3 regions of the Afipia sp. GW821-FHT04G03 genome follow, and region 1 is predicted to be linked to each of the others. Evidence: predicted binding sites of a transcription regulator. Region 1 holds the regulator's gene; each other region holds the start of a gene.

The links. Region 1 encodes HrcA, which represses chaperone genes, less so after heat shock. Its sites were predicted from a motif close to GTTAGCACTCNCNNNNNGNGAGTGCTAAC; they were not measured.
Region 2: AC07UB_RS21070 (co-chaperone GroES) is a predicted target of HrcA. The motif match lies at 2,187-2,215, and genes of this name have one in related genera.
Region 3: AC07UB_RS22645 (co-chaperone GroES) is a predicted target of HrcA. The motif match lies at 1,479-1,507, and genes of this name have one in related genera.

What each region holds. Positions count from the first base shown of each region.
Region 1 is NZ_JBWKSV010000002.1:315,703-318,978, reverse strand. Features, by position in the region: gene rph (ribonuclease PH) at 1-487, opposite strand, end outside; gene hrcA (heat-inducible transcriptional repressor HrcA) at 656-1,744, shown strand; gene grpE (nucleotide exchange factor GrpE) at 1,835-2,458, shown strand; gene AC07UB_RS10785 (hypothetical protein) at 2,462-3,276, opposite strand, start outside.
Region 2 is NZ_JBWKSV010000004.1:602,901-606,176, reverse strand. Features, by position in the region: gene groL (chaperonin GroEL) at 1-1,645, opposite strand, end outside; gene AC07UB_RS21070 (co-chaperone GroES) at 1,790-2,086, opposite strand; gene AC07UB_RS21065 (hypothetical protein) at 2,409-2,942, shown strand; gene AC07UB_RS21060 (MFS transporter) at 3,019-3,276, shown strand, end outside.
Region 3 is NZ_JBWKSV010000005.1:199,836-203,111, forward strand. Features, by position in the region: gene AC07UB_RS22635 (cupin domain-containing protein) at 30-617, opposite strand; gene AC07UB_RS22640 (usg protein) at 736-1,050, opposite strand; gene AC07UB_RS22645 (co-chaperone GroES) at 1,548-1,865, shown strand; gene groL (chaperonin GroEL) at 1,922-3,276, shown strand, end outside.

The DNA of each region.
Region 1 (3,276 bases):
TCGCGGCAACGTTGTCGCGCAGCACATTGTCGTTCTTCAGCATGTTGCGTGCCTTCATCCACGACAGGCAATCCGCCAGCGCGACCCATGCGCCGGTGATCGACGCCGTGCGTGTGCCGCCGTCGGCCTGGATGACGTCGCAGTCCACGGTGATCTGGCGTTCGCCCAGCGCCACGAGATCGACGGTGGTGCGCAGCGATCGCCCGATCAGGCGCTGAATCTCGACGGTGCGGCCGCTTTGTTTTCCGGCGGCGGATTCGCGGCGCATGCGTTCATGGGTGGCGCGGGGCAGCATGCCGTATTCGGCGGTGACCCAGCCGCGGCCCTGACCCTTAAGCCACGGCGGCAGCCGGTCTTCCAGGGTGGCGGTCACCAGCACATGGGTGTCGCCGAATTTCACCATGCAGGAACCTTCGGCGTATTTGACCACGCCGCGTTCGAGCGTGACGGGGCGCAGTTCGTCGGGCGCGCGACGGCTTGGCCGCATGAAAAACCTCCTGAAATTCGGGAAACCTTGATTTGGCGCTGCTTTTAGGGGGTCGGGACCGCAGCGGCAAGGGAAGATAACGGGCCGGAGAGCATGTCGGAGAATGACGCTTGTCATGTTGCCCCGCGATGGACAATTGTAGCGAGAACAACCCGTTTGGAGCCCGAATTGGCCCACCACGACCCGATCAGCCACCTGATTACACCGAACGCCGGGCTGGCCCAGCTCAATGAGCGCTCCCGGGATATCTTTCGTCAAATCGTCGAGAGTTATCTTGCGACCGGCGAGCCGGTCGGATCGCGCAACATCTCGCGTCTGATTACGGTTCCGCTGTCGCCCGCGTCGGTGCGCAACGTGATGTCGGATCTTGAGCAACTCGGATTGATCTATGCGCCGCATACATCCGCCGGGCGGCTGCCGACCGAACTGGGATTGCGCTTCTTCGTCGATGCGTTGATGCAGGTCGGCGATCTGACCGAGCCGGAACGGCAGTCGATCGAAAGCCAGCTCAAATCGGCCGGAGGGCAATCGGTCGAGGCGGCGCTGAGCGATGCCTTGACGCGATTGTCGGGGCTCACACGTGCCGCAGCCGTCGTGCTCACCGCGAAGTCGAATGTGCGGCTGAAGCATATCGAATTCGTGCGGCTGGAGCCGACGCAGGCGCTGGTGGTCCTGGTTGCCGAAGACGGACAGGTGGAAAATCGCGTGCTGCCGTTGCAGCCGGGCGTGCCGACATCGGCGCTGACCGAGGCCTCCAATTTTCTCAACGCGCGGATTCGCGGACGTACGCTGGCAGAGGCTCGCATCGAACTCGAAGCGGCGCTGACCGAGAGCCGTTCCGAACTCGATCAACTGACGCAGAAGGTCATCACCGCCGGAATCGCAAGCTGGTCCGGCGGCGCCAGCGACGAGCGGCAACTTATCGTTCGCGGCCATGCCAATCTGCTGGAAGATCTTCATGCGATGGAAGATCTCGAGCGGGTGCGCCTGCTGTTCGACGATCTCGAAGCGAAGAAAGGCGTGATCGACCTGCTCGGCCGCGCCGAGCGCGCCGATGGCGTGCGCATCTTCATCGGCTCCGAGAACAAGCTGTTCTCGCTGTCCGGTTCCTCCACCATCATCGCGCCCTATCGCGACGGCGCCGGACACATTGTCGGCGTACTGGGCGTGATCGGCCCGACCCGGCTGAACTACGCGCGGGTCATTCCGATGGTCGATTACGCGGCCCGGATTGTCAGCCGTCTGATCGGTCAATAATCCAAAGCGCTTGATTTTCCGCGCCTAAACCACGATATGCGGGGTTAACAATCCCGCATTCACGACGACGATTTTCTGAAAAGGTGAGTTATGGCGAATTCCAATGGGCAGAAGGAGCCGCAGGGCACGTCCGCGCCGGACACGGCGAATGCCGCAGCGGACAAGGAACCTGTGGTCTCAAAGCCGTACGTGATGCCCGACGACCCCGAAGAGGGCTCGGTTGAGGCGCTCACGAAGGAAGTCGCGGACGCCAAGGACCGGACGTTGCGGACGCTCGCCGAGATGGAAAATCTGCGCAAGCGGACCCAGCGCGAAGTCGCGGACGCGCGGACCTACGGCATCACGTCCTTTGCGCGCGATGTGCTCGACATCGCGGACAACCTGCAGCGCGCGCTCGATGCCGTTCCGATGGAAGCACGCGAAGCCGCCGATCCCGGGTTGAAGGCGCTGATCGAGGGTGTCGAACTGACGGAGCGGTCGTTGCACAAGACGCTGGAGAAAAACGGCGTGCAGAAGCTCGATCCGCTCGGCGAGAAATTCGATCCGAATTTCCATCAGGCGATGTACGAAGTGCCGGATTCCTCGGTGCCGTCGGGCACCGTCGTGCAGGTCGTGCAGGGCGGTTACACGATCGGCGAGCGTGTGCTGCGGCCGGCGCTGGTGGCGGTGGCCAAGGGCGGCGCGAAGGCTGCACCGGCAGCCGCGCAGGAATGATTCCTAGCGCGCGTTGATGCCGTCACGAACCGCGCGGAATCGCGGAAAGGCTTTCGGCCATTCCTCGCGCGTCGCGCTTGCGATGATTCGCAGCGACGACCCGCCGCCGAATCTCAGCCACTGGACCACCGTGACTGGCGTGTCGTCCTTGCCGGCGACGGCATCGATCCGCGTCTCATAGCCGGGCGTGCCTTCAATCCGCATCGGTTCGTTCGCCGTGATGCGCGCATTGCGCAGTCCGGGAATGGTCGCCGCGGCCTGCTGCGCGAAGCGCCCGCGATCGTCCGGTTTTTCAGGACCGCCGCCAACCATGCCGATCACCATGTAGGGCGCGCCGTCGAGCGTGGTGTCTTCGGTGCCGTCCGTCAGCAGGATCGATGAGCGCGGCGCCAGCGTGCGCACCGTCTTGAACTCGCTGAGTTCGCCGATCTTGAAAGGCATCAGGCCGAGCTGTTCCTCGACGGGGACTTCCTTGCGCAGCGTCGTTGACGCCAGCATCTTGCGCACGGCCTCGTCGGACAGCGGCTTGGCGGCATCGTCGCGCACCTGAACAATGGCGTAGCCGGTGAACTTGTCGCCGCCCGACACGATCAGCGAATACATCCGGATCGCCGTGCTTCCATCCTTGCCGGTATCGGAGGTGATGTAAGCCTTGCCCCCCGCGGCTTCGAAGGCTTCGGGCTTGGAACCTTGCCCGGTGGATTTGCCCTCGCTCACCGCGGTTTCGACCGTGGTGAACGCGGCGGCCGGAATTTCTGCGATGCCGACCTTGATCTTCTGGTCGGCGGATTCGAATCCCAGAAACTCCTTGGCGACGG
Region 2 (3,276 bases), on a different contig from region 1:
CCATGCCGCCCATTCCGCCCATGCCACCCATTCCGCCGCCGCCCGGCATCGCCGGTGCTGCTTCCTTCGGCAGTTCGGCGACCATGGCTTCGGTGGTGACGAGAAGACCGGCGACAGAGGCTGCGTCCTGCAGGGCGGTACGAACCACCTTGGCGGGATCGATGATGCCCTTGGCGACCATGTCGACATACTCTTCGTTCTGCGCGTCGAAGCCGTAGGTCTCGGTCTTGTTGTCGAGGATCTTGCCGACAACGATGGAACCTTCGACGCCGGCGTTCTCGGCGATCTGGCGGATCGGAGCTTCCAGAGCCTTCAGCACGATGTTGATGCCGGCCTGAACGTCGGAGTTGTCGTTCTGGATGCGGCCGACGGCCTTCTTGGCGCGGAGCAGGGCAGTTCCGCCGCCCGGCACGATGCCTTCCTGAACGGCCGCACGGGTCGCGTTGAGCGCGTCCTCGACGCGATCCTTCTTTTCCTTCACTTCGATCTCGGTCGCGCCGCCGACGCGAATGATCGCGACGCCGCCGGCGAGCTTGGCGAGACGCTCCTGAAGTTTCTCGCGGTCGTAGTCCGAGGTGGTTTCCTCAACCTGCGCCTTGATCTGGTTCACGCGCGCCTCGATGTCGGCCTTCTTGCCGGCGCCGTTGACGATGGTGGTGTTTTCCTTGTCGATCACGACCTTCTTCGCGCGGCCGAGCATCTTCACGGTGACGTTCTCGAGCTTCATGCCGAGATCGTCGGAAATCAGCTGGCCGCCGGTGAGGATCGCGATGTCTTCCAGCATGGCCTTGCGGCGATCGCCGAAGCCCGGAGCCTTGACGGCAGCGACCTTGAGGCCGCCGCGCAGACGGTTGACGACCAGCGTCGCGAGAGCTTCGCCTTCGATGTCTTCGGCGACGATAAGGAGCGGCTTGCCGGTCTGAACGACAGCTTCGAGCACGGGCAGCATGGCCTGCAGGCCGGACAGCTTCTTCTCGTGCAGGAGGACATAGGCGTCTTCCAGCTCGGCTGTCATCTTCTCGGGGTTGGTGACGAAGTAGGGCGAGAGATAGCCGCGGTCGAACTGCATGCCTTCAACAATGTCGACCTCGGTTTCGAGCGCCTTGTTTTCCTCGACCGTAATGACGCCTTCGTTGCCGACCTTCTGCATTGCCTTGGCGATCATCGAGCCGATGTTGGAGTCGCCGTTGGCGGAAATGGTTCCGACCTGGGCGATTTCAGCCGAGGAAGCCACCGGCTTGGCGCGCTTTTCGATGTCCTTGACGACGGCCGTCACGGCGATGTCGATGCCGCGCTTGAGATCCATCGGGTTCATGCCGGCGGCGACGGACTTCGCGCCTTCGCGAACGATGGCCTGCGCCAGCACGGTGGCGGTGGTGGTGCCGTCGCCCGCGGTGTCGTTGGTCTTGGAGGCGACTTCGCGCAGCATCTGCGCGCCCATGTTCTCGAACTTGTCTTCAAGTTCGATTTCCTTGGCGACGGTGACGCCGTCCTTGGTGATGCGGGGTGCGCCGAAGCTCTTGTCGATGACGACGTTGCGGCCCTTCGGGCCGAGCGTCACCTTGACGGCGTTGGCGAGAATGTCGACGCCACGCAGCATGCGATCGCGCGCGTCTCCGGAAAATTTAACGTCCTTGGCAGCCATGTGAGTTACTCCGAAATGGAAAGATTGTTTTGCGTCATGGCCGGGCTTGTCCCGGCCATCCACGTCGTCGGTCGATCAAGTCGTGGATGCCTGGATCAAGTCCGGGCATGACGACCGAGAGCGCCGCGTTTTTTGGTCGATCGCTTACTTCAGCACGCCCATGATGTCCGACTCCTTCATGATGAGGAGGTCTTCGCCGTCGAGCTTCACTTCGGTGCCCGACCACTTCCCGAACAACACGGTGTCGCCGACCTTGAGGTCGATCGGGATCAGCTTGCCGGCTTCGTCGCGGCCGCCGGGGCCGACGCCGACAACCTTGCCCTGCGAAGGCTTTTCCTTGGCGCTGTCGGGAATGATGATGCCGCCCTTGGTCTTTTCATCGGCGTCGATGCGCTTGACGACGACACGATCATGCAGCGGGCGAAAAGTTGTCTTGGCCATCGGGTATCCTCTAGACGTTGATTGCAAGATTTGACGTGCGGTGGAGCGCGGGCCGTGGATAATGGGCTAAGCTAACCCCTTGAGGGACCGAAGCCTTACCCTTAGCAATCACGCTCCAAGAGTGCTAATGACGGGTTCGGAATATGGGTTGCCGCCGATCCTGTCAAGCGAGGCCCTTAAGGCCTTGGTGAGGCCAATATAGGATGATCTGGAAACCATAAGAGGGGCGCGGGCGTATTTGATAACACCCCATCATCCGCTGTTGATGGCCCGGCTTGTCAGTCGGGCAAGCGGGGACCCAAGAATCTTGCCGGGAGACACCATGATCAAAGCGATCGAGCCATCTAACAGGTCCAAAATCACCACCTTGATGGCCGTCTCGGTGCTGTCGGGCTTTCTCGGCGCGTGCGGCGGCGGAGGGTTCGGCGGGTTCGGTGGTTTCGGCGGATCGCAGCCCACCGTGCAGGAACCCGGCGTGGCGCCTGACGTCCCGGCGACTATCCGATCCGATGAAATTGTCGGACGGTGGGGGCTCGCGTCGTTCCACAAACCGGAGGATCGCGCCCGCACTGAAGCGGCGGCGCGGGGCCAGTGCAAAAATCCCTATGTGATCGGGCAGGGCGCCACCGGTGGCGTCATCATGCATCTTCCGGACGAGGCCACACCGCAGGAGCTGCGCCTGAAGGGCAGCCAGAGCGGCAAGAACTACATCGGTCCGGCCGGTCCTGCTGGCGGGGAAAAGGATCGCGAGATTGTTTCCTTCGATGGACGGGTTCTGATGACGCGATTCATCGACAAGGACGCCTCGGGACGCTATGGAACAATGGTGTACGTCCGCTGCGCGCCGCGCGCCTGAGCAGCCGGCCTCAGCGTTGTCCTGACGACTGACCGCTCGCGCAGACGGGCGGCAAAAAAAGGAGGCCGGACTTCGGGTGCTGATCTCCGGCCCTTACCGCGCTGTCGGTGTTCTCTGCATTACGCAAATATTGGGCTGGGGCGCGCTGTTCTATCCGCCCGGGCTGACGATGCCGCACATCGCCGCCGCGCACGGCTGGTCGCTGGCGCAGGCGCTTTTCGGATTTTCCATCGCTCTGGGCGTTTCCGGTCTCGCCGCTCCGTTCGCCTGCGGCCTGGTCGAGCGCCATGGCGGGCATTTTATCATGGCAGGCGGCGCGTTGATCGGCGCGCTC
Region 3 (3,276 bases), on a different contig from region 1:
CATCCTGCGGCAATCGGACGTATCAAGGTCTACGCCGTCAGTTCAACCGTCTCGAATTCCGCCGGCAGGATGACTTCCAGCAATTCGCAATCGTCCGAGTAATCGCGGATGAGATGCTTGATGCGCGGCGGCTGCGTCCAGCAGCTGCCTTCGCGCATCAGTATCTCGCCCTGACCTTCGAGGTAGGTCTTCACCCAGCCTCTGAGGACGTACACCATCTGGAAATCCACGCTGTGGAAATGCAGTTTCGAGACTTCCTTCGGATCGCACGGTCCGATCAGCCGGATGACGTGAGCCTGCGCTAACCCGTGAGTGCCCTTCGCGATGCCGAGATCGCGATATTGCGCATAGGCGCGCAAGCCATCGGCCCTGAAATCTTCTTCGCGATGATGGCTGACGACGAACCGCTGCTTCGCACGTGCTTGCTTCACAGGCGATGCGCCCCGCACAGACTTTCGCGATTTGGCCTTTGCGCGCAACGTGGAGGCGGCGGCCTTCGTGCGCGGCGCGGATTTTTTCAAAGCGGCAGGCCGCGCCGCCGGTTTCGCTTTTGCGGATTTTGTGGCGGCCGATTTTGTCTTGGTCGACCTGGTCGTCGCCGCTTTTTTCCCGGCCATGCGCTGCCTCCCTGTTGGCCGCCTCAGTCCCGATGCGACCGTGCCGGAGGTTAGCCACTGCCCGCCGTCCCGACAATGCGGCCGGCGCGCGCGAAAGGCCGATGCGAAGGGCTGTGCCTCAGTGCAGCCTGAACATCCCGTCCACCGCCTTCAGCTCGGCCGGCTTGATCAGCTTGGAGTGCGCGACGGTGACGCCGACCAGCGGCCCGTCCAGCTTGGACTGCCAGAAGGCGAGGAAATCCTTCAGCGCGGGGAAGTTCGGGAACAGGTCGTAGTTCTGCCAGACGTAGGATTGCAGCAACCACTGGTGATCGGGGCGGCGGTAGAGAATTTCGGCCGTGGTCAGGCCGTAGCCTGCGAGCTGCTTTTTGAAATCGTCCGAGGCAATCCCGCCCGGCAGTACGCCAGTCTGACCAACATGCTTCTGACCCATCCGATCCTCCTGATCCGGCCCCCCGTAGCGTTTTCCGGTTAAGTGGTCTTCCGGTTAGCCGCAGAACACGCGTCAAATCAAAAGCAACGCGTGTTCTGATCGCAAAACCGGTGCCCACTTTTGCGGAACACGCGTGCAAGTGTCGAATGAGAATCAAGCGCCAACAAGATGAAAAGTTCACTAAGTTGTTGATTCCGCAGGCATTAGCAGCATGGGAGTCGGTCTGCTAACAGCCGCATGCCCTGATGGCGTATGGTCTGGACCGAGAACCGGCGCCCTTGGGTCGCGCCCGAGGGCATGCTTTCGGGATCATGCGCAAGGTTAACAATGATGGCCAATTCCCTGGCAGTCGCGGTTTCAGATTGCCAAGAAACTTGCTAGACCCCCTTGCCCGTTCCGGGCCGTCGGACTATGTCCACAGCAGTCGCGATAGCACTCGCTCATCAAGACTGCCAATTCGTAAAATACAAGCATCATCAAAGTTTTAGGAGGACTGCATGAAATTCCGTCCGCTTCACGACCGCGTCGTGGTCAAGCGTATCGACGCCGAAGAGAAGACTGCTGGCGGCATCATCATTCCGGACAGCGCCAAAGAGAAGCCCTCGCAGGGCGAGATTCTCTCGGTTGGTCCGGGCGGCCGCGACGAAGCCGGCAAGCTGATCCCGATCGACCTCAAGGTCGGCGACGTCGTCCTGTTCGGCAAATGGTCGGGCACCGAAGTGAAGATCGACAATCAGGACGTCCTGATCATGAAGGAAAGCGACATCATGGGCGTCATCACCGGACTGCCCGCCGCCAAGAAGAAGGCCGCTTAAGAGCGCCCTCTCTCACCTGAAATTCCAAAACTTCCTGAACTCCAAGGAAACCCAACATGTCAGCTAAAGAAGTCAAATTCGGTGTCGAAGCGCGCGACAAGATGCTGCGCGGCGTCGACATCCTCGCCAATGCCGTCAAGGTGACGCTCGGTCCGAAGGGCCGCAACGTCGTTCTCGACAAGTCGTTCGGCGCTCCCCGCATCACCAAGGACGGCGTCACCGTCGCCAAGGAAATCGAGCTTGAAGACAAGTTCGAGAACATGGGCGCGCAGATGGTCCGTGAAGTGGCCTCGAAGTCGGCAGACGCTGCCGGCGACGGCACCACCACCGCGACCGTTCTGGCCCAGGCCATCGTCAAGGAAGGCGCCAAGTCGGTTGCCGCCGGCATGAACCCGATGGACCTGAAGCGCGGCATCGACCTGGCTGTGGAAGCCGTGGTCGCTGATCTCGTCAAGAACTCCAAGAAGGTCACCTCGAACGAGGAAATCGCCCAGGTCGGCACCATCTCCGCCAACGGCGACGCCGAAATCGGCAAGTTCCTCGCAGACGCGATGAAGAAGGTCGGCAACGAGGGCGTCATCACGGTTGAAGAAGCCAAGTCGCTCGAGACCGAACTGGACGTCGTCGAAGGCATGCAGTTCGACCGCGGCTACATCTCCCCCTACTTCGTCACCAACGCCGACAAGATGCGCGTCGAGTTCGACGACGCCTACATCCTCATCAACGAGAAGAAGCTCTCGTCGCTGAACGAACTGCTTCCGCTCTTGGAAGCCGTCGTGCAGACCGGCAAGCCGCTTGTCATCGTTGCTGAAGACGTCGAAGGCGAAGCTCTCGCCACCCTCGTCGTCAACCGTCTCCGTGGCGGCCTCAAGGTTGCAGCCGTGAAGGCTCCGGGCTTCGGCGATCGCCGCAAGGCCATGCTGCAGGACATCGCTGTCCTGACCGGCGGCCAGGCGATCTCGGAAGACCTCGGCATCAAGCTTGAGAACGTGACCCTGCAGATGCTGGGCCGCGCCAAGAAGGTGATGATCGACAAGGAAAACACCACCATCGTCAACGGCGCCGGCAAGAAGGCCGACATCGAGGCGCGCGTGTCGCAGATCAAGGCGCAGATCGAAGAAACCACTTCGGACTACGACCGCGAGAAGCTTCAGGAGCGTCTGGCCAAGCTCGCAGGCGGCGTCGCGGTGATCCGCGTCGGCGGCGCGACCGAGGTTGAAGTGAAGGAGCGCAAGGATCGCGTTGATGACGCGATGCACGCGACCCGCGCGGCTGTTGAAGAAGGCATCGTGCCGGGCGGCGGCGTCGCCCTGCTGCGTGCTTCCGAGCAGCTCAAGCGCATCAAGACCCAGAACGACGACCAGAAGACCGGCGTCGAGATCGTCCGCAAGGCGCTCTCCGCTCCGGCCCG